Regions from separate parts of the Sporosarcina sp. 6E9 genome, predicted to be linked through region 2. Evidence: a T-box and tRNA genes for the amino acid it is inferred to sense, from the RefSeq annotation. Region 2 holds a T-box; the other holds one or more tRNA genes.
What was found. A T-box is a leader RNA that pairs with one kind of tRNA and senses whether it is charged. The one in region 2 lies ahead of trpS (tryptophan--tRNA ligase), so its partner is inferred to be a tRNA-Trp.
Positions count from the first base shown of each region.

Region 1: it has a tRNA-Trp gene. The T-box ahead of trpS (tryptophan--tRNA ligase) is inferred to sense a tRNA for this amino acid. The anticodon was not compared.

Region 1 covers NZ_JAGEMN010000004.1:185,681-197,365, forward strand. The annotation lists gene J4G36_RS15365 (thioredoxin family protein) at 1-334, shown strand, start outside; gene J4G36_RS15370 (RluA family pseudouridine synthase) at 359-1,195, shown strand; gene J4G36_RS15375 (aldo/keto reductase) at 1,238-2,017, opposite strand; gene J4G36_RS15380 (NCS2 family permease) at 2,214-3,515, shown strand; gene J4G36_RS15385 (hypothetical protein) at 3,597-3,749, shown strand; gene trmL (tRNA (uridine(34)/cytosine(34)/5-carboxymethylaminomethyluridine(34)-2'-O)-methyltransferase TrmL) at 3,786-4,259, opposite strand; gene queG (tRNA epoxyqueuosine(34) reductase QueG) at 4,272-5,420, opposite strand; gene J4G36_RS15400 (B3/B4 domain-containing protein) at 5,477-6,172, shown strand; gene J4G36_RS15405 (flavin reductase family protein) at 6,260-6,865, opposite strand; gene J4G36_RS15410 (ring-cleaving dioxygenase) at 6,910-7,893, opposite strand; gene J4G36_RS15415 (GNAT family N-acetyltransferase) at 8,369-8,605, opposite strand; partial or broken gene J4G36_RS18580 (DUF5996 family protein) at 8,703-9,485, opposite strand; tRNA gene J4G36_RS15430 (tRNA-Leu) at 9,728-9,808, opposite strand; tRNA gene J4G36_RS15435 (tRNA-Cys) at 9,845-9,918, opposite strand; tRNA gene J4G36_RS15440 (tRNA-Gly) at 9,929-10,003, opposite strand; tRNA gene J4G36_RS15445 (tRNA-Gln) at 10,011-10,082, opposite strand; tRNA gene J4G36_RS15450 (tRNA-His) at 10,094-10,166, opposite strand; tRNA gene J4G36_RS15455 (tRNA-His) at 10,190-10,265, opposite strand; tRNA gene J4G36_RS15460 (tRNA-Trp) at 10,290-10,360, opposite strand; tRNA gene J4G36_RS15465 (tRNA-Tyr) at 10,395-10,479, opposite strand; tRNA gene J4G36_RS15470 (tRNA-Phe) at 10,505-10,580, opposite strand; tRNA gene J4G36_RS15475 (tRNA-Asp) at 10,615-10,690, opposite strand; tRNA gene J4G36_RS15480 (tRNA-Met) at 10,695-10,769, opposite strand; tRNA gene J4G36_RS15485 (tRNA-Val) at 10,934-11,009, opposite strand; tRNA gene J4G36_RS15490 (tRNA-Glu) at 11,026-11,097, opposite strand; tRNA gene J4G36_RS15495 (tRNA-Ser) at 11,145-11,236, opposite strand; tRNA gene J4G36_RS15500 (tRNA-Asn) at 11,240-11,314, opposite strand; rRNA gene rrf (5S ribosomal RNA) at 11,368-11,483, opposite strand; partial or broken rRNA gene J4G36_RS15510 (23S ribosomal RNA) at 11,631-11,685, opposite strand, start outside.
Region 2 covers NZ_JAGEMN010000001.1:1,654,124-1,674,193, forward strand. The annotation lists gene J4G36_RS08560 (competence protein CoiA) at 1-45, opposite strand, end outside; gene mecA (adaptor protein MecA) at 160-810, opposite strand; gene spxA (transcriptional regulator SpxA) at 1,061-1,456, opposite strand; gene J4G36_RS08575 (putative glycoside hydrolase) at 1,903-3,108, opposite strand; T-box leader at 3,293-3,529, shown strand; gene trpS (tryptophan--tRNA ligase) at 3,628-4,614, shown strand; gene J4G36_RS18935 (YuzI family membrane protein) at 4,565-4,789, opposite strand; gene manA (mannose-6-phosphate isomerase, class I) at 4,910-5,854, opposite strand; gene J4G36_RS08590 (BglG family transcription antiterminator) at 6,037-7,920, shown strand; gene J4G36_RS08595 (PTS fructose transporter subunit IIABC) at 8,027-9,964, shown strand; gene fabF (beta-ketoacyl-ACP synthase II) at 10,013-11,251, opposite strand; gene J4G36_RS08605 (beta-ketoacyl-ACP synthase III) at 11,331-12,263, opposite strand; gene J4G36_RS08610 (DUF2929 family protein) at 12,454-12,636, shown strand; gene J4G36_RS08615 (ATP-dependent Clp protease ATP-binding subunit) at 12,685-14,820, opposite strand; gene J4G36_RS08620 (metal-sulfur cluster assembly factor) at 15,030-15,338, opposite strand; gene J4G36_RS08625 (prolyl oligopeptidase family serine peptidase) at 15,389-16,153, opposite strand; gene J4G36_RS08630 (Cof-type HAD-IIB family hydrolase) at 16,296-17,111, shown strand; gene J4G36_RS08635 (DegV family protein) at 17,149-18,000, shown strand; gene J4G36_RS08640 (CoA-disulfide reductase) at 18,025-19,350, shown strand; gene J4G36_RS08645 (alpha-amylase family glycosyl hydrolase) at 19,389-20,070, opposite strand, start outside.

The DNA.
Region 1 (11,685 bases), on a different contig from region 2:
CCTAATTGGCAACGAAAACTATAATAATATTATCTTGCCTGATGAATTGGCCAAGAAAGTTAAATCGGGTGAACCTGTAACAGCCTACTTTTTCAGTCCTACATGTCCGTACTGCATGGAAATGACGCCTGTTCTTATGCCAATCGCAAAAGAAATGGATGTCACTGTTTACCAGTACAACTTACTTGAATTCAGTCCACAAGCTTCATCTTACGGCATCAAATCAACACCTACGCTTATCCACTTCAAAGATGGAAAAGAAGTTGGAAGAATGGTCGGAGGACAACCAGCAGAAAATATTCGTGCATTTTTCACTGAATACGAAACAGAGTGAGTTATTTTGGAAGGATGAAATTTAATGAGTTCATTTAAATATACAACGACTGAAGAAAGTTCAACGATTGAATATCTTCTACGTGAACAATGGCAAGCCGGAAAAAAGACAGTGCACCATATGCGTATGGCTAAAAGTGTAACTGGAACTGATGGCGAACCAATCGATTGGCGAACGCCTCTTCCCTTAGGTACTGAATTGACTTTCACCGTTCCCGATGCGCGTTCAACTTACTTACCAGAAGAAAAGGGACTACAGATCCTGTTTGAAGATGAACATATTCTTGCGGTTAATAAACCCGCTGGAATTACGACTCACCCAGATGGTCCGGGGCAAAGCGGTACTTTGATGAACTTCGTAATGGCGTACATTTCCAATCAGGGCGGAGATTACGCAGAGCATATCCATCGCCTCGATAAAGGAACTTCCGGGGTACTCCTCATCGCGAAGCATCCGATTGCAAAGGCTCTTTTTGATCGAATGATTGAACGCAATGATATCGTTCGAAAATATCAGGCGGAAGTAGACGGTCAGCTAAAAAGACCAAAAGGAACCATTAAACTTCCAATCGGACGGGATCGTCATCATCCTGCAAAACGTATTGTTTCGCTTTCTGGTCAATCAGCAGTAACACATTTTCGTGTAATTGAGCGTAAACCAGATTCAACAATCGTGGAAGCAGAGCTTGAAACTGGGCGCACACATCAAATTCGTGTTCATCTTGCCCATCTCGGACATCCCGTAGTTGGAGACACGCTATACGACGGTAGTCGAACAACCGACGGCGAGTTCCGACTAACTGCTACTGGATTATCTTTCATTCATCCATTTACAATGGAAAAAGTAACGATTGAACAATAAAAAAATGCCTGGAGAATTTTTTCTCCCAGGCATTTTTCATTTTTAAAAGTCTTCCGGGTTTGATCCAACACGCTCATTTAAGTTTAGTGTATTAATTTTTTCCATCTCTTCTTCAGTTAATACAAAATCAGCAACATTGATATTTTCATCAATCCGCTTCGGTGTGACCGATTTAGGTATAACGATTAAATCATTTTGTAAATGCCAACGAATAATTACTTGGGCAGACGTTTTTCCATATTTACTTCCTATGCTCTTGAGCAACCCATTAGCTAGCAATTCCCCGCCTCTTGCCAATGGCGACCAAGAAGTAACCGCAATATTATTTTCAGCACAAAATTGTCGTAAAGGTTCTTGTGACAATCTTGGATGAACTTCAACTTGATTGACCATCGGACGAATATTCGCTTTTGCAAAAACTTTTTCCAGATGGTGGATATGATGATTCGAAACACCCGTTGAACGGATTAGTTTTTCATCATATAACCGTTCAATCGCTTTATACGTCTCGACATAGCTTTCTTTGACTGGCCAATGCGTTAAATACAAATCCAAATAATCGAGTTCCAACCTTTCAAGTGAAGCTTCAAATGCACGCAATGTTTCATCGTATCCTTGATCTGTATTCCAAACTTTAGAGGTTATGAATAAATCTTCTCTTGGAATACCCGAATGGCGAATCGCTTCTCCAGTTTCTTTTTCATTTCCATAAACTGCTGCCGTATCAACTGCACGGTACCCTGTTTTCAGCGCATGCTGAATTGCTTCAACCGTTTCTTCGGGATTTTGCATCTTATAAACACCAAGTCCCATTCGCGGCATTTCGATCCCATTTGCGAGTAATTTCGTTTCCTTATATATACTCACTAAATATCCCTCCCCTTTATTTACACGCCCTTATTATACAAGCGAGAAATCTTTTTGACTATGAATTACATTTTCACTTGAAATTACGATAAAAAACGAATACTATTGATAACGGACTTAAAATCGTTCGTGTTTTGAAAGGAGAATTATTATGTTTCATTTAAAAGATCAACAAACAACTGCAAAAACTGAAATCCTTGCCGGTATGACAACTTTTCTAACCATGGCATATATAATCATAGTTAACCCGATAATACTCGCTGATGCAGGCGTCCCCTTCGACCAAGTGTTTCTCGCGACAATTATTGCGTCGGCAGTCGGTACACTCTGGATGGCACTGTTCGCCAATTACCCAATCGCGATTGCGCCTGGAATGGGTTTGAATGCTTATTTCACTTCTGTTGTCTTGGCTTCAGATGGAAAGTTAGATTACATGACTGCATTCTCCGCGGTTTTTATCGCCGGGATTTTATTCGTTATTTTATCATTGACACCTTTCAGGGAAAAACTGATTAAATCCATACCTGAAAACTTAAAGCACGGAATCACTGCTGGTATTGGACTATTCATTGCTTTTATTGGCTTAAAACTTTCGGGGATTGTCACTAGTCACGAATCAAACCTCGTTCAATTAGGAGACCTCACTTCTCCCCCAGTATTGTTGGCATTGTTTGGACTTCTGGTCACTGTCGTCCTCATGACATTGAATGTTTATGGGTCAATCTTTATTGGTATGATTCTGACAGGAGTTTTAGCAGTCTTTACGGGTCAACTAGCGTTCAAAAGCAGCTTGTGGCAAGTACCATCATTGCCCCAAGGCATTCTTGTTTGGAATCCCGCTACTGCATTAAACGATGTCATCTCTCACGGACTATACGGTGTCGTGTTCGCATTCTTAATTGTTACCCTGTTTGATACAACTGGAACAATGATTGGCGTGGCCAAGCAAGCTGGACTTATGAGAGGGAACACATTACCGCGTGCACGCCACGCCCTGCTCGCTGACTCTGTTGCATCATCTGTTGGCGCTATGTTCGGAACTAGTCCTACAACTGCTTACATAGAATCCTCATCGGGTGTAGCTGTAGGTGGCCGAACTGGGTTGACGACATTAACGGTCGGGATTTTATTTATGGTCGCAGCATTTTTCGGACCTTTGGTTAGTACTTTATCTGGCGTATCAGCAATTACCGCGCCTGCATTAATTATTGTCGGTAGCTTGATGATAGGCGTTGTGAAAGAAATTGACTGGGATTCGTTTGACGAAGCATTTCCCGCGTTTCTCATTATTTTAACAATGCCGCTCACATCGAGCATCGCCACTGGGATTGCACTCGGATTTATTTCTTATCCATTACTAAAAGTGGTGAAAGGTAAATGGAGAGAAGTTCCAGTCCTGTTATACATTTTTGCGGTACTCTTTTTGTATCAGTTACTATTTTTGCCACATTAATAACTTACTGGGGATTTGAATTTTCATTAATATAGGGTATACTTAAAGAAGAATAAACTGACTTAACAGGAGGTACATTCAATGGAAACTTTCTTTACATGGTTAGGCGAACAAATGAATCTAATTCTTGTTTTAGGTGTATGCTTTGCATTCCTATCTGCAATCCTTACTGGCGGATACGAGGACAAGCCTGGTACGAAACAAAAGTCTAAAAAAGGTCATCAGCCTACATGAACAAATGGGACTCGCCAAATTGGCGGTCCCATTTTTTTAATGTAAATTTGGAAATGATTGTTGACGCAATGCTTCATAAACTAAAATAGCTGCAGTGTTCGATAAATTTAGTGCGCGAATATGATCATTCATTGGAATGCGAAGACAGCGCTCCTCATTCTCTTTAATAATTTCATCAGGTAGACCCGTCGTTTCTTTGCCAAACACAAAGAATATATCCGTTGAAGTATCTGAGTAATCAAAGGATGTATACGGCTTTTTTCCAAACTTCGTAATGAAGTAAAATTGTGCCTCTGGATACTGATCAAACATCTCATAAATTCCATCATGGTAAGATACATCAACATGACTCCAGTAGTCTAGCCCCGCTCTTTTCAACATTTTATCTTCTGTTGAAAACCCAAGTGGTTTAATAAGATGAAGCTTAACTCCGGTTCCGGCGCAAGTTCTTGCAATGTTTCCCGTATTTGCCGGGATTGCTGGTTCAAATAATGCGACATGTATTGCCATTTCAGCACTTCCTTAACTCTGTGGATTTTTAATCTTTCTATTATCAATCGCTTTTTGCAACTCAGCAATTACTGATGGATCTTCTTCAGTTTCAAGTGCTTGGCAAATGCCCTCATAACTCTTCTCTGTTCCAATTTCCCCTAACGCCCAGGCAATCGTCCCCCGCATCATCGGTCGTTGATCATTTAACAACATCTCAATAAGCTCAGGCACTGATGACTCTTCTTTAAAGTGTGCCAATCCAATGATTGCATTTCGTTGAATTGGATTTTTACCGCGCCAAGAGCCTGAAACATGTCCAAATCGTTCTTTAAACTGACGATTTGATAAACGAAGGATTGGTTGTAAAAGTGGTTTTGCTAGTTCTGGATCAGGATGAAAAGCGCGTTGATGCAAGTTGTGTTTTTTTCGATTCTTAGGACAAACAGTTTGGCAAGTGTCACAGCCATACACACGATTTCCGATTTTATCACGGAACTCTTCCGGTATAGGCGTTTTCGTTTGTGTAAGAAAAGCAATACAACGCTGTGCATCAAGTTGCCCGCCTTGTATGAGCGCTCCTGTCGGACAAGCATCTAAACAAAGCGTACAATCCCCACACTCATCCTCCATCGGCTGATCCGGTGCGAACGGGATATTCGTAATCATTTCCCCAAGATAAACATAAGAACCAAACTCAGGTGTTATAATCGAACAATTTTTTGCAGACCAACCGATGCCCGCACGTTCAGCTACTGCCCTATCAGCTAGTTCACCCGTATCCACCATTGAACGGAGTCTTGCAGAAGGCGCATGTTGAAGGATAAACGCCTCCAGTAGCTTTAACCGCTCGCGCAGAACAATATGGTAATCTGTTCCCCATGAAGCACGACAAAAAATGCCACGGCGTTCCCCCTTTTTCCCTCTAGGCGAGTTTTCCATCCGGGATGGATAAGCGATGGCAATCGAAATGATGCTCTCCGCTTGGTCAAGGAGAAGCGCGGGTTCCGTCCGCTTATCCAAATCCTTTTCCTCAAAGCCCGATTGATAACCGAGTTCCTGTTGACGAACCAAACGATTTTTCAATTCACGGAACGGGGCGGCTGTCGTAAAACCAATTTTATCGATACCGATTGAATGGGCATAATTTATGACTTCTTGTTGTAATTCGAGTGTATTCATTTGAAAACACCTCCTCTATGGTAAAATTAACATATATTAAATAAAGGGTGATGACATTGAAGTTAAATTTAGATCCTGCAGTTTTGGAAATCGTACCTACCTTTAAATTGGGCCTTAACCATTATACCAAAGTTACCGTTGCAGAATCTCCTCAAATGCTAAAAGGTCGCTTACAATTATTTCAAGAACTTCTTTTTTTCGACCTTGACGACAAACCAGTGACCGATTTTCTCGGCATTAAGGAATGGCGCGAAGTCTGGAAATTATTCGGCGCAAATCCAAGTCGCCATCGCCATTCAACTGAAGCCCTTATGCGGCGCATTGCGAAGCAGAACTATTTGAGCCCGTTTCACTCCGCTGTGGATTTAAATAATTTCTTTTCATTACAATATCAAATTCCAGTCGGAATTTATGATGTAGATAAAATCAAAGGAAACGTCACGCTCACCGTTGGAACTAAAGAAAGTGGGTATGACGGATTGAATGGCCGTTTTAATTCTTTAGAGAAAATGCTAATCCTATCAGACGACGAAGGTCCCTTTGGAAGCCCTTATGTCGATTCTGCTCGCACTGCGGTGACAGAAGAAACGACCAATTCCCTGCACGCATTCTTCCTACGTCCATCCATGAATGAGGCTGAAGCACTCGAATTAACAACTGCTGCCGGCAATATGTTTACAGAAATTAGTGGTGGCGATGTTCAGTCCTATGTTTTACAAGAAGATCACCCAACGATTGTAATAAAAGAATAATTAACCGAGTAAGGAAAAATACCAATCCTAACTGTAAAATCAAAAAGACACAACCGAAGTTGTGTCTTTTTTGATTATTAACCATGGTTACTTTGGTCTATCAATTGAAAATATATCACCAATTGCTGCATAACTAGAGCCAGCTAAACGACTAATCGCATTTAAACCTCTCGGATCAATTCGTCCGTTTTCATAAATTTCTTCATCAATGTGAAAGCGAGTTACTTCCCCTATAAATAAATCACTACCAGGTCCATCTCCACCAAGAGGAATTGCTTGTACAAGTTTACATTCCATGCGAACCTTTGCTTCCTTCACGCCTGGAACAGAAATATCTTCACTTTGTACGAGTGTTAAATCAGCCAATTCAACTTCACTTTCTGTTGCAGGTAATGAAGCAGCCGTTTTGTTGATTTTCGCTACATTCTCATCATCCACAATATGCACAACAAATTGATCATTATCATAAATGTTTCGAGCAGTATCTTTTAGTTCGCCAGTAGGTCTTTGAATAGCTAGAGAAACCATTGGCGGGTTTGATGAAACAATGTTGAAATAGCTAAATGGTGCCCCGTTGACAATACCTTCCTTAGATTGGGTAGTCACAAAGGCAATAGGTCTTGGAATTATAGAACCGATGAGAAGTTTATAATTATCTCGCTCACTATTTTTTATTGGATCAATCGAAATCAATAGATTCAGCCCCTATATTGCTCAAATTTTATCAGTTTAGTTTCTTACAAATACTCTTTTTCAATTTCAAGTGTGCTACGCACTGTGTCAATCGGTCTCACTGCTGCCTCGATTTGTTCACGTTTCCCTTCAAGGAATGGCGGCAGTGATAAGATTTCCCCTACTGTTTCATAAGGTTCGTCTCCCATAAAGCCTGGACCATCTGTTGCCCATTCAAAAAGGATACCAGGTGCGACCCGTGCATATAAAGATTCGAAGAAGAACCGATCAACATATCCTGAAGTACCGAAACCAGCTGCTTCCATATGTTCAATCCATTCATATAATACTTTTGTATCTTCTACGCGGAAAGCTGCGTGATGCACTGTACCATATCCTTGTCTGCCAGGTGGCATGCTCACATTATCTTCTACAATTACTTGAGCACCATTTCCACCTTCACCGACTTCAAATAAATGGAACGATCCTTCACTTGCGATTTCACGCATTAACATGACTTCTTCCAATACCACTTTAAAATTGTCGAAATCTCCAATACGAATATGAATAGGTCCTAAACCTGTAATGGCAAACTCCAAAGGTACTGGACCATTCTGCCAAGGTGTACCTGACTCAATTCCTTTGTTAAATTCATCAGAAATCAACATATATTGTTGATCATCAAAGTCAACAAATGAAATAGTTTTCTTTCCGAAAACTTCTTCAATCCCATTATGTTTCACTTCGTACTTATCAAAACGCTTTATCCAGTAATCAAGTGCAGCATCTGTTGGCACACGGAAAGCAGTTTTATAAATCTCATTCGTTCCATGTGTTCCTTTTGGAATACCAGGGAAATCAAAGAAAGTCATATCCGTACCAGCAGAGCCTTTGTCATCCGCGAAGAATAAGTGATATGTTTGGATATCGTCCTGATTGACTGTTTTCTTGACGAGGCGCATTCCTAATACATATGTGAAAAATTCATAATTCTTTTCTGCACTACTTGTTATAGCTGTTACGTGGTGTATTCCTTTTAAGTGATTCATTATAATTCCTCCTAATATTTAATGTAAATAAATATACCTCGAATTCAAGTTACATTAGCTTAAAATTTTTTTATCAAAACTTAATTCTTTTAGACTCATTTTATGATTAACTGTTTCTTTTCTACCTTTAAGTTATCTTGAATCAATACATCTCGAATTCAAGGTAAATATAACATAGATTCATTTCATTTGTCAACACTTCAGTTTACTTTCTATTTCGAAGCGTTATCTTAAGCCTTTATATTCTGTTATGTAGCTATATGATGACCAATTGATGAATACTATATTAAGGTACCCATCTTTAACTTTCCCCAATTGAAGATAAATGATAAATAAACCTACTTCCCTCATATCTAGGATGTAGCTCCAAGTGAATATTAATAAAGTCTGATCCTTACCTAAATAAAGAATCAGACTCTATTTTATCTATATGCTTTCATCAATTATGTAATAGAAAATATACGAATTTACTTAATTAACACTTCCACACATCAGCATATTCTTTTTTCTTTTCAAATTCTAATTTGGCAAAAGGACATAAAGATATTATCTTTTTATTTCCTTCACGTGCTCTCGTATGATGAATAATAAAGAGATCATTATTAGGCTGAGTAAAAGTAATTTCGGCAGTTAATTGTTTCTCATCATTTTCTAAATAATATCGATTTTCATCCTTGAAACTAGTATATAACTGACTATTATCATAATACATTTTGTGAAAGCTAACATTTTTTTATGTAAGACCTTTTTTATTTTTCTCCATTTTCAATTCCACGAAGCTGTGAGCGGTATTTTACCACTTCAAATAATCAAAAGACTTTCTGCATGAAGCGAATGACTTCGTCAGCTTTAGCTTGATTGATGCCATCTTTAATTTCAAAAAAATATTCAGCCAGTTTGGGACTGAAGTAACTTCCCGGCGGATATGGGAGTGTAAAGAAAGTCGGATGTTCAAACTGGTCATCGCCAAGCCAGAAACCAAACTCTATCATATGCTCATCAAAAGCAGCCCGTTCAATTACTCTACAGTCATCCGGAAAAGATTCCAATTCATTATAAATAATGATGCATGAAACGTCAAAAGTCCCCCAGAAAAGACCTGGATATACCTTTCTTTGTCTAAACGGTGCAATAAAATGCTGCTCGATATCCCAAGCAAACTGGAACCATTTGAGAATCTGTCTGGCAACATCTTCGTTATAGTGGTGATGCTCAACATCTTCTTCAAACTGCGTTTTCGTCTCCACCTCCTGAGGTTTTGTATGAATAGATAGCGTAAGTCCTGCAGCAGTCGCATTATCGATAATTTCTTGATAGTATTAGCTAATCGACTTTCCATTCGCAAGCTTTATCTCGGTATCACTTTCTTCGGTCTTCATTAAGATTACGCTTTTAATCAAATCCACTTCGATTTCAAAGTGTGAAGAATTGTATTTAAGTAGCCCAGTAGAAAATCTACTTGGCCTAATATCCAGAATGACATGCGCCCACTGTGGCTCTTGTACGGCATATTCAAGTTTAATCTTTCCCAGTATTTGTAAAATCGGCTGGAGTGTAGTGATTTCCTTCTTATGTGTTTTGTAAAAACCCATCTATATCTCCTTCTAGGTATACCTTACCCTCTCTTTTTATAAAAAAACTATATATTAGATGATCCATAGTTTCTCAAAATGACTTCGACCTTTAATATTTGGGCAGAACTTGTGTGAATACTTTACAAGCACATCGTACTCCCTAATATTCAACCAAAACAAAAAGCATCTACAAATGTTGTTTTAACAACGTTTGTAGATGCTTTAGGTCATACTTAACATAATCGAAAAATACCAGGATATACCCGAGGCCGGACTTGAACCGGCACGCCTCGCGGCATCGCATTTTGAGTGCGACGTGTCTGCCATTCCACCACTCGGGCGAAGAAAAGATATATAATAAACGAATAAAATCAAATTGGAGGCGGCAACCGGAATCGAACCGGTGGTAAGGGTGTTGCAGACCCGTGCCTTACCGCTTGGCTATGCCGCCATTGTATAATTGGAGCGGAAGACGGGATTCGAACCCGCGACCCCGACCTTGGCAAGGTCGTATTCTACCGCTGAACTACTTCCGCAAAAAAACTGGGGTAGCTGGATTCGAACCAACGAATAACGGAGTCAAAGTCCGTTGCCTTACCGCTTGGCTATACCCCAAAAACAAAAAGGGCGGTTGAGGGGAATTGAACCCCCGAGTGTCGGAATCACAATCCGATGCGTTAACCACTTCGCCACAACCGCCATAATGGTAGTTACTATTTAAATGGGGCGGCTGAGGGGAATTGAACCCCCGAATGTCGGAATCACAATCCGATGCGTTAACCACTTCGCCACAGCCGCCATACTAATATTTTTTAAAGACAACAGGGGTAGTAGGATTCGAACCCACACCAAAGGTTTTGGAGACCTTGATTCTACCATTAAACTATACCCCTAAGTTAATAACTTTTACTAATGATTCGGTAAAAATGGTGGTGGGGGACGGATTCGAACCGCCGAACCCTGAGGGAGCGGATTTACAGTCCGCCGCGTTTAGCCACTTCGCTACCCCACCAATATAAATGTTTTTACTGAAATAATGGTGGCTCAGGACGGAATCGAACCGCCGACACAAGGATTTTCAGTCCTTTGCTCTACCGACTGAGCTACTGAGCCATGCAAAATATGTGTTGCTTATTAAATATATAAATGGCGGTCCCGACGGGAATCGAACCCGCGATCTCCTGCGTGACAGGCAGGCATGTTAACCGCTACACCACGGGACCATTTTGGTTGCGGGGACAGGATTTGAACCTGTGACCTTCGGATTATGAGCCCGACGAGCTACCACTGCTCCACCCCGCGACAATAATATAGGAACTACTTTGTAAATATACGCATTGAGTATGTTTGACACCTTACGCTGCGCTGTCGGTGTTAATCGCATTCTTTGTTATGCGATTTGCTCCACCTCGCGACAATAATATAGCATCTACTTTGTAAATAATGTTGAATGTGTTTAAAGTTTATGGTGGAGGATGACGGGCTCGAACCGCCGACCCCCTGCTTGTAAGGCAGGTGCTCTCCCAGCTGAGCTAATCCTCCGTTAAAATTACTTTAATGACCCCTACGGGATTCGAACCCGTGATACCGCCGTGAAAGGGCGGTGTCTTAACCGCTTGACCAAGGGGCCTAGATGATAATGTTTGGGAATTGGAGCCTTATGTATGAAATATAAACTGGCGGAGAGCAAGGGATTTGAACCCTTGAGACAGCGCAAACCGCCTACACGATTTCCAATCGTGCTCCTTCGGCCACTCGGACAGCTCTCCAATTGGCTCCGCAGGTAGGATTCGAACCTACGACCGATCGGTTAACAGCCGATTGCTCTACCACTGAGCTACTGCGGAATAATACTAATCATTAGTGTGTTATGCATTTAGTATTATATTGCAAAACAGCAGCCTAGCAACGTCCTACTCTTGCAGGGGGAAGCCCCCAACTACCATCGGCGCTGAAGAGCTTAACTTCCGTGTTCGGTATGGGAACGGGTGTGACCTCTTCGCTATCGCCACTAGACTTATTTAACACGACAAGACTTATTATATCAAACCTACTAAATATTTCAAGCGTTTTTTCAAAGTTTTTAACTTTATTCGCTCAAAACTGGATAAAAAGTACGTTATTGTTCACAAATCAGGGTCAATCAAACCCTTTTAACTTGAATAGGTTAAGTCCTCGATCAATTAGTATCCGTCAGCTACGTACGTCGCCGCACTTA
Region 2 (20,070 bases):
GGTTGAAAGGGTAATAATTGTTCCATCTTCAGTTTTTGCAGTCAATATAAAAACCACGCTCCTTTTCATAATATTACGAAACTATATGCTAATTTGCAAATGAGAACAAAAAAAAGCAACAACCTTTTATAAGTTGCTGCGGCAATTTATTTTCTTTGATCAAAAGTACTTTGTTATTTGCGTAAAAACATCAGATTCAACAATTATATGGCCATATTCTTCAAGAAGATGGATTGTTGTCTTAGTAGGAACTCCGAATTCAGATAGTACACTAAACATATTTGTTTTTTCTTTATCATCCATCTGTTCCGAATCAAATACAACATGTAGATAGTATTTGTTGTTATAAGAGTAGAGTGATGTCTTCGCTTCATAGTGGCGCATCCGACTGGCAAGTTGAATAACATTTTCGAACTCATTAAATTCAAACGTGTTTTCCATCCATTCCACGTTATTTTCCGTAGCACTTAATATGTCTTCCATAGACTGAAAGCTTCCCCCACCGATATCATGAAAGACATCATGTTCAGCATCTGAACCAAACGGGGATTCACCAAGTTGACCATCGGCCGTATTCGCACGTGTAACCGTCACTTCTATGCCATTTTTCTTCGCATGAACTTGAATCCATAACGGGCCTTCCGCCTCGAATTCTGCTTCATCATTAATCTCATCCATCATATCCCAGAAAAGCTCTTCACTCTTTTCCCGGTTATACCATACCTCTTCACGGGTAAACCCACGTTCCTCGATATCCATATATGAAAGAAAAAATTTAACAGTATTTTCATTTATCCGTTCTATTTCCATCTTTATCTCCCCCTCCCTATAAAATAGGTTTTGTAAATATTCCCCTGTCAAAGAATGAAATAATCCTACAATGCTTATATTCATTATATGACCATGCGGCAAGATTTGTAAGGGTTTAACCACAGATCAATACATTTTGATAGTAAAAGCCATTGTAATTAACACCCGTCGGGAAAGCAAGGGAAAGACAAAAGCTGATAGGTGAACGGCATTTTTCAATGTCCCCCTATCAGCTTTTAATAACTTTCACTTAGTTGACCATGCGCCGCGCTTCAAGCAGCTGATAGGCCCTAACTTTTCTTGGTAGGAAACGACGGATTTCATCTTCATTATATCCTACTTGAAGCCTTTTTTCATCAAGAATGATTGGTCGTCTTAACAGACCCGGATGCTCTTGAATCAATTCGTAGAGTCGTTGTAATGGAAGACTTTCCACATCGACATTAAGTTTTTGATAGATTTTTGATCTTGTTGAGATAATTTCATCGGTACCATCTTCTGTCATTCGAAGAATTTCTTTTATCTCATCAATATTCAAAGGCTCTGAAAAGATGTTTCGTTCTGTATACGGAATTTCATGTTCCTCCAACCATGCTTTTGCTTTTCTGCATGACGTACAGCTTGGCGAAGTGAATAATGTGACCATCATACGCAAACCCTTCCTTTCAAATCGGCTCGTTCTATTTGCACTTATTTAAAATGAAACTAAATTAGAATTATTTTAAACTAAACTCCTATCTATTATTATACACAACTTTATTAATGAATAAAACACTTTTTCAAAATTACTTGCTTTTTATAAACAACTTGTCACAATTCCGCAATATAATGAGGTTTTTCATGACTTGTCGCTGACTTTCAACTCTTATATAATGGTATACCCACGACTCGGAAAAATAAACATGTGTTTTTCATAATTTCATTTTCTCATTTAGCTTCAATTCATTGAAAATACAGTTTGTCCTACTATTAATACGTATGAACCCTTAAAAGGTTCCATAAAATGAAACTTCAATTAGTATAGGGCTTTTATACGGAATGGTATTGCAGAAACAAAAAAGGAAACACAGCGATGTGCTTCCTTTTTTTCACTTATTGTTTATAGTTGACGCCCGATGTATATCGGTTTCCTGCATTCCAGAGCAAGTACTCATCAATACCATTGTCTTTCAAAGCTTTAATTTGCGCTTCCACTTCTTTTTTTCCGTAATTCAAATAGTTTCCTGCGCCGAGCCATGGTGCGCTAAAGTCTTGAATCCACGGCCTAGAAATCGGCCTGTTTTCAAGTGCGTCAAGAACTTTATTCTCTACTTTTGAATACTCAGAGACAATTTTATACGGTTCTGTATCCGGTTTTGAAACGCCAAAGTATGATGTCCAGTGACTTGGGTAAATCATCGATGAAATGACATCCACATTTTCGGATATTTTCGAGAAGTTTTGACCAATTCCAGGAGCTTCTGCAAGCGTTGCAGCATAACCAAATATATCGACAGAAACTTTAACGCCATAAGGTTTCAACCTTTCGCGAGCATAGGCAACGAAATCAGTTACTGCCTCTACACGTCGTTGAACAGGGTCAAGTTCAGAGTCTTTATAATCCTCGAAATCATATGCTAGTGATTCATGGCGTTTTTCAAAACCCTCGGGAAAACGGACATAATCAAATTGAATTTCTTGGAATCCCATTTTCGCTGCTTCAATCGCAATTTCAATATTATGATCCCAAACTTCTTTCATAAAGGGATTCACAAAAGCTTCTTTTCGACCATTTTTCCAAACCTCACCATTATCGACAAATGATAACTCAGGTCGCTTTTCTGCCAATACACTGTCTTTAAAAACGACAATTCGTCCGATTGGATAAATTTGCTTCTCTTCCATTTCTTCTAACATGGCACGCGGATTTTTAATATAAGGCTTTCCGATGTCCAAGCCTTTCAACGGCGAGTCATCCTCAGGAACATATGTAATGTTGCCATAATCATCTTTGATATCGATAACCATCGCATTTAAATCCGTTGTCTCCATTAAATTAACCAAAGTTTCAAATCTTGCCCCACCAGCTGAATGTCCGGTTACATATACGCCTCGAATTGCATCAGGATAGTCAAATGTTAGCCCTGAGTCATACCGAAACAATGTGGAAGATGCAACAAGTTGTTCATCATAGCTTTCGAAACCATATGTCATTTCTGAAAAGTTTTCTACTTTGCTTTTTCCCGCGGCATGTACACCTGACGGAATCGCAATTCCCGCAGCAAGTACTAATACGAGCGCCCATTTCAATATCTTCATTTCGATTTCGACACCATCCTATCTTATCCTCCTAGTTTAGCAAGAAGTCGACATAAATGAAAGTGTTAAAGAACAAAATCACATGGTGCCCGTACAGCTCTGACAAGGGTCAAGTGCAGGCTAGGCCATAAGCATAGTCTTGCTTTCTGCTCATATTTAGAATATAATGAGTATAACTTGAAAATGATCGGCATTGAAGGAAAAAGTAACCTCGGGTTAGCTTCCCAGAGAGTCTGTGGTGGTGAAAACAGATAACTGCACGAGGTGAAATGGGCTCCTGAGCTTGGCGGACGAATAAAAGTTCAATTATTTATTGACCTTTTTACTAGTCAGTCACGTATCTCCGCGTTAAGGAGCTTTGAGAGGCCTTAGGGCAATTTGGGTGGTACCGCGGTTGAAAAAGACATCAGTCGTCCCTTTAATTTGGGATGATAAGGAAGAATGAAACTACATTCTTCACTTAGGAAGAATGGAATTGCATTCTTCCCTGATGTCTTTTTATTATGAGGAGGAATTTAAATGAAAACAATTTTTTCAGGCGTACAACCTACAGGAACAGTTACAATCGGGAATTATATTGGGGCGTTCCGCCAATTCACAGAGTTGCAATATGAATATGATTGTTTGTTTTGCATCGTCGACCAACATGCAATCACTGTGCAACAAGATCCTAAAGAATTAAGTAAAACGATTCGTTCACTGGCGGCTCTTTATATCGCGAGCGGCATCGATCCAGAAAAAGCCATCTTATTTATTCAGTCAGAAGTCCCTGCCCATGCACAAGCGGGATGGATAATGCAATGCTTATCCTATATTGGTGAACTTGAGCGAATGACCCAGTTTAAAGATAAGTCAGACGGGCAGGAAGGAGTTTCTTCTGCACTACTCACGTATCCGCCACTCATGGCTGCCGATATCCTTCTTTATAATACAGATATTGTGCCTGTCGGCGATGATCAAACTCAGCATTTGGAACTAACACGTGATCTTGCCGAGCGTTTTAATAATCGCTATGGAGAAACATTAAAAGTACCGGAAATTCGCATTCCAAAACATGGTGCTCGCATAAAATCGCTTCAAGATCCGTTGAAGAAAATGAGTAAATCCGATCCAAATAACAGAGCGACCATTTCCTTACTCGACACGCCTAAACAAATCGAGAAAAAGATTAAAAGTGCAGTGACTGATTCAGAAGGAATCGTTCGATTCGATGAAGAAAATAAACCGGGAGTCGCCAATCTATTGACGATTGAATCTGCCCTAAGTGGTTTATCAATCGATGACGTCGTTTCAAAATATGATGGACTTAGATATGGTGATTTCAAAGCAGGCGTAGCAGAAGTCGTCGTCAATCATTTAACGCCAATCCAAGAAAAGTATTATGATTTACTTGAATCTCCAAAGCTCGACAGCATTTTAGATGACGGAGCAGAAAGAGCCAATGCGATTGCATCGGCTACTCTGAAAAAAATGGAGAACGCGATGGGCCTCGGTAGGCAACGGTAATTGTGAGCGTAATTGCTGAAATTACCAACAATGCAAAATCGGCTGTCCGAAAAATAAAATAAAAAACTTGGCTCCATTCATAACCAAGCGATCTATAATTAAAATAAAGTATGACATGCGAAATGCTGACGACAAGTAGTCCATAACTAATGAGAAATAAAAATACACGTGTAATAACGCATCGCCCTTTACGTTTTCTATCACTATATGAACAAGTAACACCACTTTAGACGAGTACAGGGACAATGATAAAAATAAGGCAACTTCCGGAATTTGCGGAGTTGCCTTTTTCGTATTAAATATGCGAAACAATTAGCGTTGCTTTGCCTTCAATCTGAAAATCACCGGCATTTGCTGGAATGATAAAATGATCACCCTTTTTAAGCGGGTATGATTCATTGCCTATCGTTAAGGCGCCCGTTCCGTCAATGACACTTGCCAATAGAAATGGGCTAAAGTTGAAATTTGCTGTTCCGTCGATATCCCATTTATACACAGTGAAATACTCTGCTTCAACAAACTTTGTAATCTTTGCGCCTAAAATAGTGCTTTGCTCTGGAGTTGTTACAGCGTCGTTATGGGGAATTGTAGAAACAGCAATCGATTTATCGATATGTAATTCACGTAATTGCCCCTCTTGATCAACTCGGTCGTAATCATACAAACGATAAGTTGTATCAGAACTTTGCTGTGTTTCTAGTACGACTGTTCCTTGACCCAACGCATGAATCGTTCCGCTTGGCACGTAGAAAAAATCACCTGGTTTAATTTTCACATTTCGCAGTAAAGAATTCCATTCACCTTTTTTAATCAGCTCAGTAAATTCTGCTTTAGTCTTGGCATTATGCCCAAAAATGATTTCCGCGTCCGCTTCACAATCGATAATATACCAGCACTCGGTCTTTCCAAGCTCGCCATTTTCATGTAAGTTGGCGTACGCATCGTCTGGATGAACTTGAACAGATAAATTCGTATTCGCATCCAAAATTTTTGTTAACAGCGGAAATACTTCTGTCTGATGACTTCCGAATAACGCCGGTTGTTCATCCCAAAGTTCAATTAACGTTTGACCTGCAAATTCACCATTCTTCACAATGGATGGCCCGTTTGGGTGTGCAGAAATTGCCCAACACTCGCCAGTCTTATCTGATGGGGTGTCGTAACCGAATTGCTCTTTCAAAGCAGAGCCTCCCCATATTCGTTCTTGAAATACCGGTTCTAAAAATAATGGTTGTTTCATAAATAATCATCCTTTCACCATTTACATCTTTATCACACTTTGAACTACTCTTCAAAAGAAATGTGCGATGGATTTTCTAATGCTGTTCCAAATTATACAGTTGTCATGTATTCATTGGTATAATAACGATACTCGTAAGTAGAACAACTGGAGATTATTTTTCAACTAAAGAGGCGAAATGAATGAATGTACGTCAATTTGAATTAATAAATATATTGTTAACTAGCCAAGAGCGCTATCTTCTAGTAGATGACTTGGCACAGAAACTAAACTGCTCAGAAAAAACAATTCGTAATGACTTGAAATATGCAGCGGATCTTTTTAACAAACATTCCAATATTCAACTCAACCGAAAACCAGGTTACGGTGTTTTTTTACTTGGGAAAAAAGAAGACCGACTCCGATTGTTAACAATATTACAGAAAAATCGTGAGAAACCAACTGATGAACGAATATTTGACATGACTTTTGAGCTTTTAACAGCTGTCAATCCCTTGACACTGCAACACTTTTCTGAACAGCACTTTACAAATAGAACAAGCATAAAAAAAGATTTAGAATTAATTGCCGGGTGGCTTCGTCCGTTTGAAATTACTTTAGAAGCAAAACAGAATGTCGGGGTGTTTCTTATTGCTGAAGAAGCAAAAAGGCGTAGCGCAATTGCCCAGCTTGTTACCACCTATAGTCACGAACAGCAATCCATTATTCGGCTATTTCCTGAGCATGAAGTAAATTTTGTAACATCCATAATTAAAAAGCGCGGGTTTGTTTTTACGGATGAAACTTTTGATAGGTTAGTCATCCATATAATCATTGCGATTAAGCGAATTAAACAAAAAAGCCCGATTTCACTACCTGGACAAGATTCAAACATTACGAATCGGGTGGAATATAAACAAGCACAGCAATTGGTGAAGGAAATCGAATCTTTTTTCACGCTCCGAATTCCTGAAAGTGAAGTAACTTACTTAGCCTGGCACTTAATAAGCGGAAAAAAACTAACAGAGGGCGAAACAAACAATCCATTTCTCGTAACATTAGTCACTGAACTAATAACCGAGATGTCGCAGTTAACAAAAACTGATTTTACAAGTGATCATACATTATTCCAAGGGCTTATGATTCACTTACAACCAGTGCTAAATCGACTTTCTTACCAACTACCTATTAAAAACCCATTACTAACGGAAATTAAAAATAAGTATCCCTATATGTTCAGCATGGTCATTTTAGCACTGAAAAAATCTGATGAATTATTCCAGGTGATATTACTTGAAGATGAAGTAGCTTACATTGTCCTTCATTTCCAAGCATCGGTGGAACGTCAAAAACAAATAACTTTACAGAGAAAACGCGCAATTATTGTTTGTCACCTTGGAATTGGCATGTCTAATTTATTAAGATCAAAAGTTGAGCGCCAACTACCTGATTTAAGAATTGTACAGTGTATCAGCAAAGCTGATTTACATAACTACTTGTCGGATGACTTGGACCTTATTATCTCTACAATTGAGTTACCAGACATGCCAATTCGGCATATTGTTATTTCACCTTTATTTAATTTAGATGACCAGGACCGTTTACAAACTTTTATTAACATGGACGGGCCGGCAAGTGTCGAACAACATGCGTATGCTACTTTGCTTCATTTTATTGATGAAAACTCTATCTTCTTACAGATTGATCTAGAACATCGGTATGAAGTCGTGGAAATGCTAGCTACCGCCTTATATAAGCGAGGTTATGTCCAAGAAGAATTCATACACACGGCTGTTTTAAGAGAAAGAACGTCAGCGACTTCAATTGGATCCTCGATTGCGATACCACATGGCAATCCATCTGGCATTCTACACTCAGGTATTGCTGTAGCTATTTTGAAACAGCCAATTGAATGGGGAGTAGATAAAGTTTCCCTTGTATTTTTACTGGCTGTTGTTGATGAAGAAACCAAAGTAACCAAAAGCCTTTTTAATGAATTATCATTTTTAAGTGAACAAGACGAACTCGTAAAAGAATTAATCCAACAAAAAAATACGTCCGCTTTTATAAAAAGTTTGACACAATAACGGTGTTTTACCGGAAGTTTCGGTAAAAGTATAGCTATTTACTTCCTTATTCGGGTATATAATATGGACAGAGTTGAACCATAGTAACTATAAGGAGGACGTTCAAATGAAAATACTAGCTGTAACTGCTTGTCCAGTCGGAATTGCCCATACGTTTATGGCAGCCGAGAACTTGGAAAAAGCCGGTAAAGAGCTTGGCATCGATATAAAAGTAGAAACACAAGGATCGACAGGCGTTGAAAATGCACTTACAGATTGCGACATTGAAGAAGCAGACGGAATTATTATTGCTGCTGATAGAACAATCGATAAAGAACGATTTGCTGGAAAAAAAGTGATCATTACAGGGGTGCAAGATGGAATTCGCCGCCCAAAAGAATTGATCAACCAATTTAAATCAGGTGAAGTGCCTGTTTACAAACCCGGTAAACGCGCAACTTCAAGTTCTCAAGAAGATCACGGTTCCAAGCAAAATCCAATCTATCGTCACTTAATGAACGGCGTTTCCTATATGATACCGTTTATAGTTGTCGGCGGTTTACTTATTGCGATTGCGTTAACTTTAGGTGGAGAGCAAACGCCTGGCGGGATTGTGATCCCTGAAGATTCGGTTTGGAAAACAGTTGAAAGCCTAGGTGGCACTGCATTCACCTTTATGATTCCAATTTTAGCCGGATTTATCGCTGTTAGTATTGCGGACAGACCAGGACTAGCGCCCGGTCTTATCGGTGGATTTATCGCTGCCAATGGGAGTTTTTACGGTAGTGAGGCTGGCGCAGGATTTATCGGCGGAATTATCGCTGGTTTCTTGGCGGGTTATGTTGCGCTCTTTATAAAAAACATTAAAGTTCCAAGGGCGCTACAACCCATAATGCCCATTATTATTATCCCGGTTTTTGCTTCACTCATAGTTGGACTAGCTTTCATTTACATTATCGGTGCACCTGTTGCGGGAATTTTTGAGGCGTTAACGACTTGGCTCGCCGGAATGCAAGGAACAAGCTCCATTTTACTTGCACTTATACTTGGTGCAATGATTTCATTTGATATGGGCGGCCCATTTAACAAGGTTGCCTTCCTCTTCGGTGCAGCTATGATTGTCGAAGGTAATTATGGCATTATGGGACCCATTGCTGTAGCGATTTGTATTCCGCCAATCGGCATGGGTGTTGCAACATTTTTAAACAAAAAGAAATACCGTGAAGCGGAACAAGAAGCAGGAAAAGCCTCGTTTACAATGGGCTTGTTCGGGATTACCGAAGGTGCTATTCCCTTTGCCGCACAAGATCCACTTCGGGTTATTCCAAGTATTATGGTTGGTTCTATGGTCGGGGCAGTTATTGCGATGATCGGACAAGTTGGTAATAAGGTTGCTCACGGCGGACCAATCGTTGCTGTTCTTGGTGCCGTTGACAATGTAGTTATGTTTTTCATCGCTGCGGCAGTCGGGGTATTCGTAACGGCATTCATGGTAAACTTTTTAAAGAAAGATGTTTCTTTCGAGCCAGCGGTTGCAGTAGCTGGCGATACACACACACAAGAGAATGTTGAAGTGACACCAGAAGCTACGACTACTGAAGGTGAGATTCGTAAATTAACAGATATTACAAATGAACATTTAATCGATGTGAACTTACAAGGAACAACGCGTGATGACATCATTGACGAATTAATAAACAAGTTAGATGCTAACGGTGTACTTGATACAAAAGAGACTTTCAGAGAAGCCATCTTTAACCGTGAAGCGCAAAGTTCGACAGGTATTGGTGCAAATATCGCAATTCCGCATGGTAAATCCAATGCCGTTAAACGTCCTGCCGTCGTTTTCGGACTTCAACAGGCCGGCGTTGATTGGAACAGTATTGATGGTACAGACGCCAAAATAATATTTATGATTGCTGTACCCGAAAAAAGTGCCGGCGATGCACATTTGAAAATCTTACAAATGCTTTCGCGGAAATTAATGGATGACACTTTTAGAAATGAGCTACTAGCAGTAACTACCACAGAAGAAGCATATAGACTGTTGGATACGATTCAATGAACATAAAAAAACGAGTTATTCGATATCGAATAACTCGTTTTTTGTATTTTATATTTTCTTGAAAATTAGTGTCGCGTTATGTCCGCCGAAACCAAGTGAGTTGCTCATCGCGTATTCGATATTAGCTTTTCGTGCTTCGTTTGGTACGACATCCAGGTCACATTCTGGATCAGCATTCACATAGTTCATTGTTGGTGGTAGAATGCCTTCTTGAAGTGCTTTGACTGTAAAGATTGCTTCAAGACCGCCAGCTGCTCCTAGAAGATGTCCTGTCATCGATTTCGTAGAGCTTATCGCAAGTTTGTAGGCATGGTCACCGAAAACGGTTTTCGCCGCCATCGTCTCAAACTGGTCGTTATAAGGTGTACTTGTACCGTGCGCATTAATATAGTCGATTTTATCTGGAGAAATCTCTCCTTCTTCTATTGCCTGCCTCATCGCACGTGCCGCACCTTCGCCTTCTGGAGCTGGAGCTGTAATATGATGCGCATCCCCAGTTGAGCCGTATCCGATAAGTTCCGCGTAAATTTTCGCTCCACGCTTGACTGCATGTTCGTATTCTTCAAGGATAACGATTCCCGCACCTTCACCGATTACGAAGCCGTCACGTTCGGCATCGAAAGGACGAGATGCTTGAGTTGGATCGGGATTTAAGGACAGTGCTTTGTTTGCACAAAATCCAGCGACAGACATCGTTGTAATTGGCGCTTCAGCACCACCTGAAATCATAACGTCTGCATCCCCACGTCGAATCACCTCGAATGCATCGCCAATCGAATTCGTTCCAGATGCACAAGCAGTTACTGTACAAGAGTTAATCCCTTTCGCGCCAAAATGAATCGAAACCTGACCAGAAGCCATATCCGGAATCATCATTGGTACAAAGAAAGGACTTACACGGCGATAGCCTCTTTCTTGGAATGTTAAAAACTGCTGTTCATGTGTCTCCATGCCGCCGATTCCTGATCCAATCCATACGCCTGTACGAAGTTTAAGTTCTTCATCAAGCTCTTCTAAACCAGCGTCTTTCATTGCCATAATCGATGCTGCAAGCGCGTAGTGAGTGAAACGGTCCATTTTCCGCGCTTCTTTACGCTCAATATAGTCTTCAATATTAAAATCTTTTACTTCTGCGGCTACTTTAACGGGGAACTGATCACTGTCTAGTCTAGTCAGCGGTCCAACACCTGATTTACCATTAATAACAGCTTCCCAAGATTCTTCAGCTGTATTCCCTACCGGTGAGATAGCGCCAATTCCCGTAATAACTACACGTCTTTTAGTCATGTTTTAAAACTCTCCTTTACGAAATATATAGCTTATTATTCAGTATAAATGCAGTTCTTAATATTAGCATTCAGAACGATTATTTACCCCAACGCATACAAATTGCGCCCCAAGTTAATCCTCCACCGAAACCAACGAAGACGATAACATCATCGTCTTTAACTTTACCCTCTTCAAGATCATCGACAAGTGAAATCGGAATTGATGCAGCAGATGTATTTCCGTATTTCTGAATCGTTTTCGACATTTTCTCAATTGGTAAGCCGAGTCGTTCACGTGAGGCTTCCATGATTCTAATATTAGCCTGATGTGGGATTAAATAATCAACATCGTCTTTACCCAAGCCAGCCTTCTCGATTACATTCAATGCAGACTGCCCCATTTGACGTACTGCAAATTTAAATACTTCACGGCCGTTCATAATCAGCTTTTCATCTTGATAAAGATGTTTACCGCCCGACCCATCTGCACCTAGTTCGAAAGATAAAATTCCGCGACCTTCACTTACTTTTCCAACAACCGCTGCGCCTGCACCGTCGCCAAATAGGACAGCTGTATTCCGATCATCCCAATCCGTTATTTTGGATAATTTCTCAACACCAACGACGAGCACGTAATCGTATGTGCTTGATTCAACAAACTGTTTCGCAGTCACCAAACCATACATAAAGCCCGCGCATGCCGCGGAAATATCCATTGCAGCTGCGTTTTTAGCGCCTAACTGTTCTTGTAGCATCGTCGAAACGGATGGAAAAGGACGATCCGGTGTAACTGTGGCGACAAGTATTAACCCGATGTCATCTGGGCTTACCCCGGAATTTTCTATCGCATTGACCGCCGCGTTGTATGCCATATGTGATGTATCCATATCATCGGCAGCAATTCTTCTTTCCTCAATACCTGTCATAGTACGAATCCATTCATCGGATGTATCCATTCGTTTTTCAAGATCCGCGTTTGTTAATATATGTGACGGAACGTATTTTCCTACTCCTAATAAACCTGCATTCATAAAAATATCCTCCGTTCTTTATCATCTAATATTAGTACCTGGTATTAATCATAAGAGATTCGAATGATTTTTACAACAGGCCGACACCAATTCGCCAAAATAAACTTTATATTAATTGAATAATTGTTTCCCAACTGTCAAGCCTATGGTATGATTGTTTGAGGAAATAGTAATGTAGAGGTGAGCTAAATTGAGATTCATTTTAACTTTTGTATGGGCATTCGCTTTAGTTACGTTGCTTAATTATGTTGTTGGAGCGATTGCAAACGTTCCATTCAATTTTGAAGCGGGTATAATTATAGCAGCAGTTGTAGGAGTTTTAGTCATTCTTGTTGGTGAATCAATGCCAGAAGGACCTATTTCGGATAATTGATTTTAAAAAAGCAGCTATGGAGAAATACGCCATAGCTGCTTTTTAGTTCTATTGTTTTTTTACAACGAGTTCACCGTCGGCCATCGTAAGTAGAAATTCTCCGTTCGGGCCAATGTCGCCTTTGATTAATTCACGCGCGACGACAGTCTCGACATGCCTTTGGATAAATCGTTTCAATGGGCGTGCGCCGAAATCCGCATCTGTCCCTTCTTCGACAATCCAATCCAAAACCGCTTCTTCGTATTTCATCGTCACTTCTTGCTCGTCAAGTCTCATTACGAGGTCTTCAATCATTTTCCCTGCAATTCGCTTAAATGCATTACCAGTTAATGAATGAAAAATAATAATGTCATCCATTCGGTTCAATAGCTCTGGCTTGAAATGATTTCTTAACTCAGCCATGACAAGATCTTCAGCGGCATGGTTTTCAGTATCCGCTAATCCATGTAACAAATAGGATGAGCCAATATTTGAAGTCATTATGATAACCGTATTTGTGAAATTGACTAGCCTTCCTTGGCTGTCTGTAATGCGGCCATCATCAAGCACTTGTAGAAGTATATTAGCCACATCTGGATGCGCTTTTTCAATTTCATCTAATAGCACAACTGAATAAGGATTGCGTCGAACAGCTTCCGTTAATTGTCCGCCTTCTTCATAACCAATATATCCAGGGGGTGCGCCGACAAGTCGAGAAACACTATGTTTCTCCATATATTCAGACATATCAATGCGAATGAAATGATCTTCCGAATCAAATAATGTCGCGGCTAACGTTTTCGCGAGCTCCGTCTTCCCTACCCCCGTTGGGCCAAGAAACAGGAATGAGCCAATGGGTTTATTGGGATCTTGAATGCCTGCACGTGCTCGCCATACAGCTTCAGTTACAAGTTGAACGGCATCGTCTTGCCCAATAACGCGCTCTTGTAGCGTTTCACGTAAACGTAGGAGCTTTTCCCTTTCACCTTCAACCAATTTAGTTACCGGAATGCCTGTCCATCTGGCAACAATTGTCGCGATTTCTTCCTCAGTTACTTCCTCACGTAAAAGTCGATTTTCTTTACCATCAAGTAATGGCGCTTCAAATGTTTTAAGTTCAGCCTCCATTGCAGGAATTTTTCCGTGGCGAAGTTCTGCGGCTTTATTCAAATCATAGCGATTTTCTGCATCTTCTAACTCTCGTCTGAATTGATCAAGCTGTTCTCGTTTTTCTTGAATTTTACTTAAAGTTTCTTTTTCCGATTCCCACTGGGCGCGCATATCAGCAGAAGAATCCTTCAGCTCTTGCAACTCTTCGCGTAAAAGTTGAAGTCTTGTTTGACTCGCTGGATCTTTCTCTTTCTGCAAGGCTTGCTCTTCAATTTCGAGTTGCATCATTCTCCGAGTAACGGCGTCAAGTTCTTGCGGCATCGAATCGATTTCTGTTCGAATCATCGCACTTGCTTCATCGATTAAATCAATGGCTTTGTCAGGTAAAAACCTTTCTGTAATATAGCGATTCGACAAAGCGGCTGCTGCTACAATGGCCCGGTCATGGATACGCACGCCGTGGTGCAATTCATACATTTCTTTTAATCCTCTTAAGATTGAGACTGTATCTTCAACAGAAGGTTCGCGAACCATGACTTGCTGAAAACGACGCTCCAATGCTGGATCTTTTTCGATATACATTCGATATTCATCTAGTGTCGTTGCGCCAATACAATAAAGTTCGCCGCGAGCCAACATAGGCTTTAACATATTGCCGGCATCCATTGCCCCGTCCGACTTCCCAGCGCCAACGATTGTATGGATTTCATCGATGAAAAGGATAATTTGTCCTTCGCTATCTTTTACTTGTTTTAAAACACTTTTTAACCGTTCCTCGAATTCACCCCGGTATTTTGCGCCTGCGATAAGTGCACTCATATCAAGTTCGAAAATTTCGCGTCCCTTTAATCCCTCTGGAACATCACCTTTTACAATTCGTTGGGCGAGTCCTTCAACGATTGCCGTCTTCCCTACCCCTGGTTCTCCAATCAAGACCGGATTGTTTTTTGTTTTCCGTGATAAAATACGAATTGTATTACGAATTTCTTCATCGCGCCCAATGACAGGATCCATCTTTCCATTTTTCACTTCTTCTACAAGGTTGCGACCAAATTGTTCAAGTGGTGTCCGTTCGTCTTCTTGCTGTCCTTGCATTCTCATACATAATCACCTTTCCTCTCGTCTGACTTTGACTATCTTTGACTAACTAAATTATATAATGATTTAACCTCTAGGTAAAGCAGATTGATTTAAATAAAAGCGAGCGCAAACCACGGCGTAGCGTGTATTATTTAGTTTCCTAAACATAAAAAAAGACTGTACAACTTAATAATAAGTCATACAGTCTGTTATTTATAAAAAGCTTATCGTACGCCTAATGCCATTTTTGCATAACGCGACATATTGTCTTTTGACCAAGGTGGATTCCAAACAATATTAACGTCTACATCTTTTACTTCTGGAAGCTCCATAAGTTCTTGTTTAATATTTCCAACAATTTGAGGTCCCATTGGACATCCCATTGATGTAAGTGTCATCGTAACTTTTGCAGTACCATCTTCATCTAATTCAACATCATAAACAAGCCCTAGATTTACTATATCTATCCCAAGCTCAGGGTCAATAACGTTTTCAATTGCGCCCATCATACTGTCTTTCATTTCTTGACTCATTGTTTTACCCCTTCCAATTCAGATGATACCTTCATCATAACAGCCAACTGTCATTCATTCAAATGACTTGCAAGCCAATTTACAGAAGCAAGCATGCCTGACCTGGTCACCGCATGGGATGCATATTTATCAGTCACAAAACTTAGTCGGTCAGGAACAGCGGCATAGTCAGCTTTTACAGCTTGATAAAACTTATATGTCGGTTTATAAGGAACAACTGGATCATTTTTTCCGTGCCAGAAGAATAGCGGTCTTTGATTCAATACAGACTGATTTTTTGTAATATCAAATACAGCTAAATCAGTGAACAATTTCTCTCGTTCATTTTTGGTCACAGGCAATTTAAATCCTTCTGATTCAAATTGTTTGATTTGAGCTTTTGCTAATTCTACAAATCCAGCCGCACCCATCATGACAGCAGCCGCATCTATCCATTCGTACATTTTCAACGCACCTAAAGTTGTAATTCCACCCATCGATGTTCCGGCAACGCCAATTTTCGCGGAAGATAATAAATTACGGCTTGTTAACTCATTACGAACTATCCCTAGTTCCTCTATGGAGGTGATGACAATTTCCCAAAATCGAAGTGATAATTCCGCTTCATCCAAATTTTCTTCACGAACGCCGTGTAAATGAGCGTCAGGCAAAAGTACACGCATCCCCTTTTTTGCAAGATTATAGGCGTAGTGAAGATTATGTTCTTTCGCACTTGTAAATCCATGGAAAAAGACAACGACTGGGACTTCTTTTTGTTCATTTTCATTTTCTACTATATGTAATAAGGGGATTGTTCCCCAAGTTTCTTCATTCATAATCATACAAACACAACCTTTTTCTTTTAGTTTCAGCGTACCAAAGTTTTTCTAGAAAAACAAAAAGGTTGTTTTAGCTGCTTGCTTCTTTGACTTGCATAATGACTTAACGGTAAACTTACTTATAAAGGGGGGGTCTATTTTGAAGCCACATTTAATCGTTCTTGATCTCGATGGGACTCTATTGACAGATGATAAAATAATAACAAAAAAGACAGCTGAAACTTTGCAAAAAGCTAAAAATGAAGGTCATCATGTAATGATTGCAACAGGCAGACCGTTTCGTGCGACTGAGTTTTATTATCGCCAGCTTGGACTAACTACGCCTATTGTCAATTTTAATGGTGCTTTTGTGCATCATCCCGACAACCGTGCTTGGAAAACAATTCATGAAACACTTTCCCTTTCCGTTGTGAAAGAAGTCTTGGAAGCGATGCAAAAGTTTCCTTGGAACAATATGGTTGCCGAAGTAAAGGATGATGTTTATCTGCATTATCATGATGAAAAAGTTTTGGACAACTTCAAGATGGGAACTCCAAAAGTAACAACTGGGGAGATCCAAAACTATTTAAAAGAAGATCCGACGTCCTTGCTTATTCAAGCCAATGAAAATAATGTTGATACGATTGTTCAACATCTCGACCATATTCATGCTGAAGTTGTGGGTAATCGTATATGGGACTCGCCTTTCGGTCATGTAATCGAAGTTTTTCGCAGTGGTCTCAGTAAAGCAGCAGGATTATCACATGTCGCGAAGTGGATGGATATTCCGAAAGAACGCATCATTGCTTTCGGTGATGAAAATAATGATTTAGAAATGATTGAATTTGCAGGGGTTGGTGTCGCAATGTCAAACGGGATTGACGAGTTAAAATCGATTGCTGATGAAGTGACATCAAAATCGAATAATGAAGATGGGATTTCACAAGTACTAGATGAACGGTTACAATTAAAGTAAGAATATTTAACCAAATAGAGATAAGGGGGATTAGTAAATGAGAATATATGCAGATAGTGCATCAGATTTACCCAAAGCATTTTTCGATAAAAATGATGTTACGTTAATTCCATTACATGTTTTAATTGATGGGAAAGAGTATGAAGATATCGTTGAAATAGATTCCCGTGAAGTATACAAAACGATTCGAAACGGCGGACAACCCAAAACATCACAAGTTTCCCCTGAAGAATTGTTGGAAAGATGGACCGAGCTTTCGAATTCTGGCGAAGAAGGTATATATATTGCGTTTTCATCTGAATTATCGGGTACTTACAATACCGCGGTAATGATGCGTGACCAGGTCAAAGAGGAAAACAAAGATTTGAATTTGCTCATTCTGGATTCAAAATGCGCATCTCTTGGATATGGACTTCTTATAAAAGAAGCCGTTAGACTTCGTAATGCAGGTGAAACGCTGGAAGAAATTGAAGAAAAGATTCAATTTATGGCCGACCATATGGAACATCTATTTACCGTTGAGGATCTCGATTATATGGCACGTGGGGGTAGAGTTTCAAAGGCTAGCGCATTTATCGGTGGATTATTAAATATTAAACCCTTATTGCATGTAGAAGGTGGAAAGTTAGTTCCCATTGAAAAACATCGCGGGCGTAAAAGAGTATTGCGTCGCATCGTTGAGTTAATGGAAGAACGCGGGGACAATTTAACCAAACAAACCATTGCAATCAGTCATGGCGATGATGAAACAATTGCGCTCGAATTGAAAGCGTTAGTGGAAGAAAAGTTTCAACCAAGAAATATTGAAATTCACATGATTGGATCAGTTATAGGAGCACATGCCGGACCTGGCACGGTGTCAATCTTTTTCCTGAATAAACTTGAATAATACTAAGTCATAAAGGGTGATATTGTGAAAGTAGTTATAATTGGTGCTGTCGCTGGAGGATCTACCGTTGCATCGCAAATTAGGCGCGTGCTTCCCAATGCTGATATCACACTAATAGGTCATGAAAAGAAAATCGGTTACGGTACCTGCGGATTACCGTATGTTATCGGAGGCTTAATAGAAGATAAGACAAAAGTGGGTGGGCCTTCTCCTGATAAGTTTGGTGAGAAACGTAATATTTCAATACTCACTCGCCATGATGCGACGTCTATTAACCGTGAAACGAAAACAGTGCAAGTCCAAAACCTTGAAACAGATGAAGTTTTCACGCTTGAATACGATAAACTTATCTTGTCGACAGGTGGAAAGTCACGTATACCAGATATTAAAGGTATAGGAAAGTTACCTTTAATCACTTTAAAAAGTTATACCGATATGGAATATATCCAAGAGTTTATTGAACGAGAACAGCCAAAATCATGCGCCATTATCGGCGGTGGATTTATAGGCGTCGAACTTGCCGAGAACTTTAGGCATTTGGGAATAAAAACTGCGCTAATTGAACGAAATGATCGAGTCATGAAAGCGATGGATAGAGAAATATCGGATATCTTATACAAGGAAATGGCAGATAACGGCGTCGAATTTTATTTTAACGATGAGATTGAGCGCGTGGAAGACAAGAAATTGATTATGAAAAACGGGATGAATTTTGATGTTGATTTTGTCGCTGCGAGCATTGGTATCATTCCGAATACAAGTCTAGCTGAAGAAATTGGTCTGACAATCGGCGAAACTAAAGGTATTGTCGTAAATGACTATATGCAATCAAGTGACCCCGATATTTATGCGATTGGCGATGTCGCGGAAACTTCTGATTGGCATACAGGTAAACCTAAAATGGTCCAACTTGCTTGGCATGCACATCGTCAAGCTTATATTGTGGCAAGTCATCTAAATGGAAAACCTGTGAAAATCAATGGATTTCTGGGCTCAACAATAACTAAATTATTTTCATTGACAGCAGGCATGACGGGTCACTCGGAACAAAGCTTGCTGAACGAGGGAATTGAATTTGAAACGGTTACCTATGAAGGGCGGACCAATGCAGGCTACTACCCCAATCACGGCACAATCTATATACGCGTCCATTATGACCGTCATTCACGTTTGATCTTAGGTGGTCAAGCCGTTGGCAACAAAGGCGTCGACAAGCGCATAGATGTACTTGCAACTGCAATGATGGGCAATATGACTGTGGATGATTTATCCGCACTAGAGCTTAGCTATTCTCCGCCCTACTCCTCACCGAAAGATCCGGTGAACATGCTCGGATATAAAGCGAAGTAAAAAAATCCCAAGACTGATATGCTGTCTTGGGATTTTACTTATTTTTTCTCTTCTACCCTGTTTTTCTTCCCTCTTCTCCACACTGCTAATAGGAATCCTAAGAACAATGTGTAAATCAGAATAGAGGCGATTAAATACGGGATGTTAAACCCTTTGTCTTCATCTACGATATATACTTCAGCCAATTCTCGTTCGAGAACAACTCTATATTTACCGTCTTTTCCTTGTTTAATCATATCGCCACCGACAACGCCGCGCAATCTTTTATTTTCACCTATAACGTCCTCATCGATTACTAAATTATCGGTTTTCGATGTATTATTCAATGCAACAATCCACGTCTCTTCATCAGAAGAACGTTTGAAAACTGTGAAGCCATCTTTGTTATGCAGTAACTCGAAGTCGCCATTACGAAGTGTGTCTGACTTGTTTCGTAATGTGTTTAAATCACCAATATACTCTTGTAATTCCATATCCGTCTTAAAGTTAGAAATTGGATGGCTTTCAGGCGCTTCTTGTCCGTTTACTGCTATCTCAGATCCATAAGGCATCATAGGAACACCCGGCAATGTGAATAATGCAGTCGCTGCAATCTTCCATCTTGTCGGTGGAAACATTCTTAATGTAAACATTTCATATGTAAAACGCGGTCCTGTTAATTCATCGAATTGGATAATGTCCGTTTCGTTTTTATCTTCAAATAACTGAAGTGGTGATGAA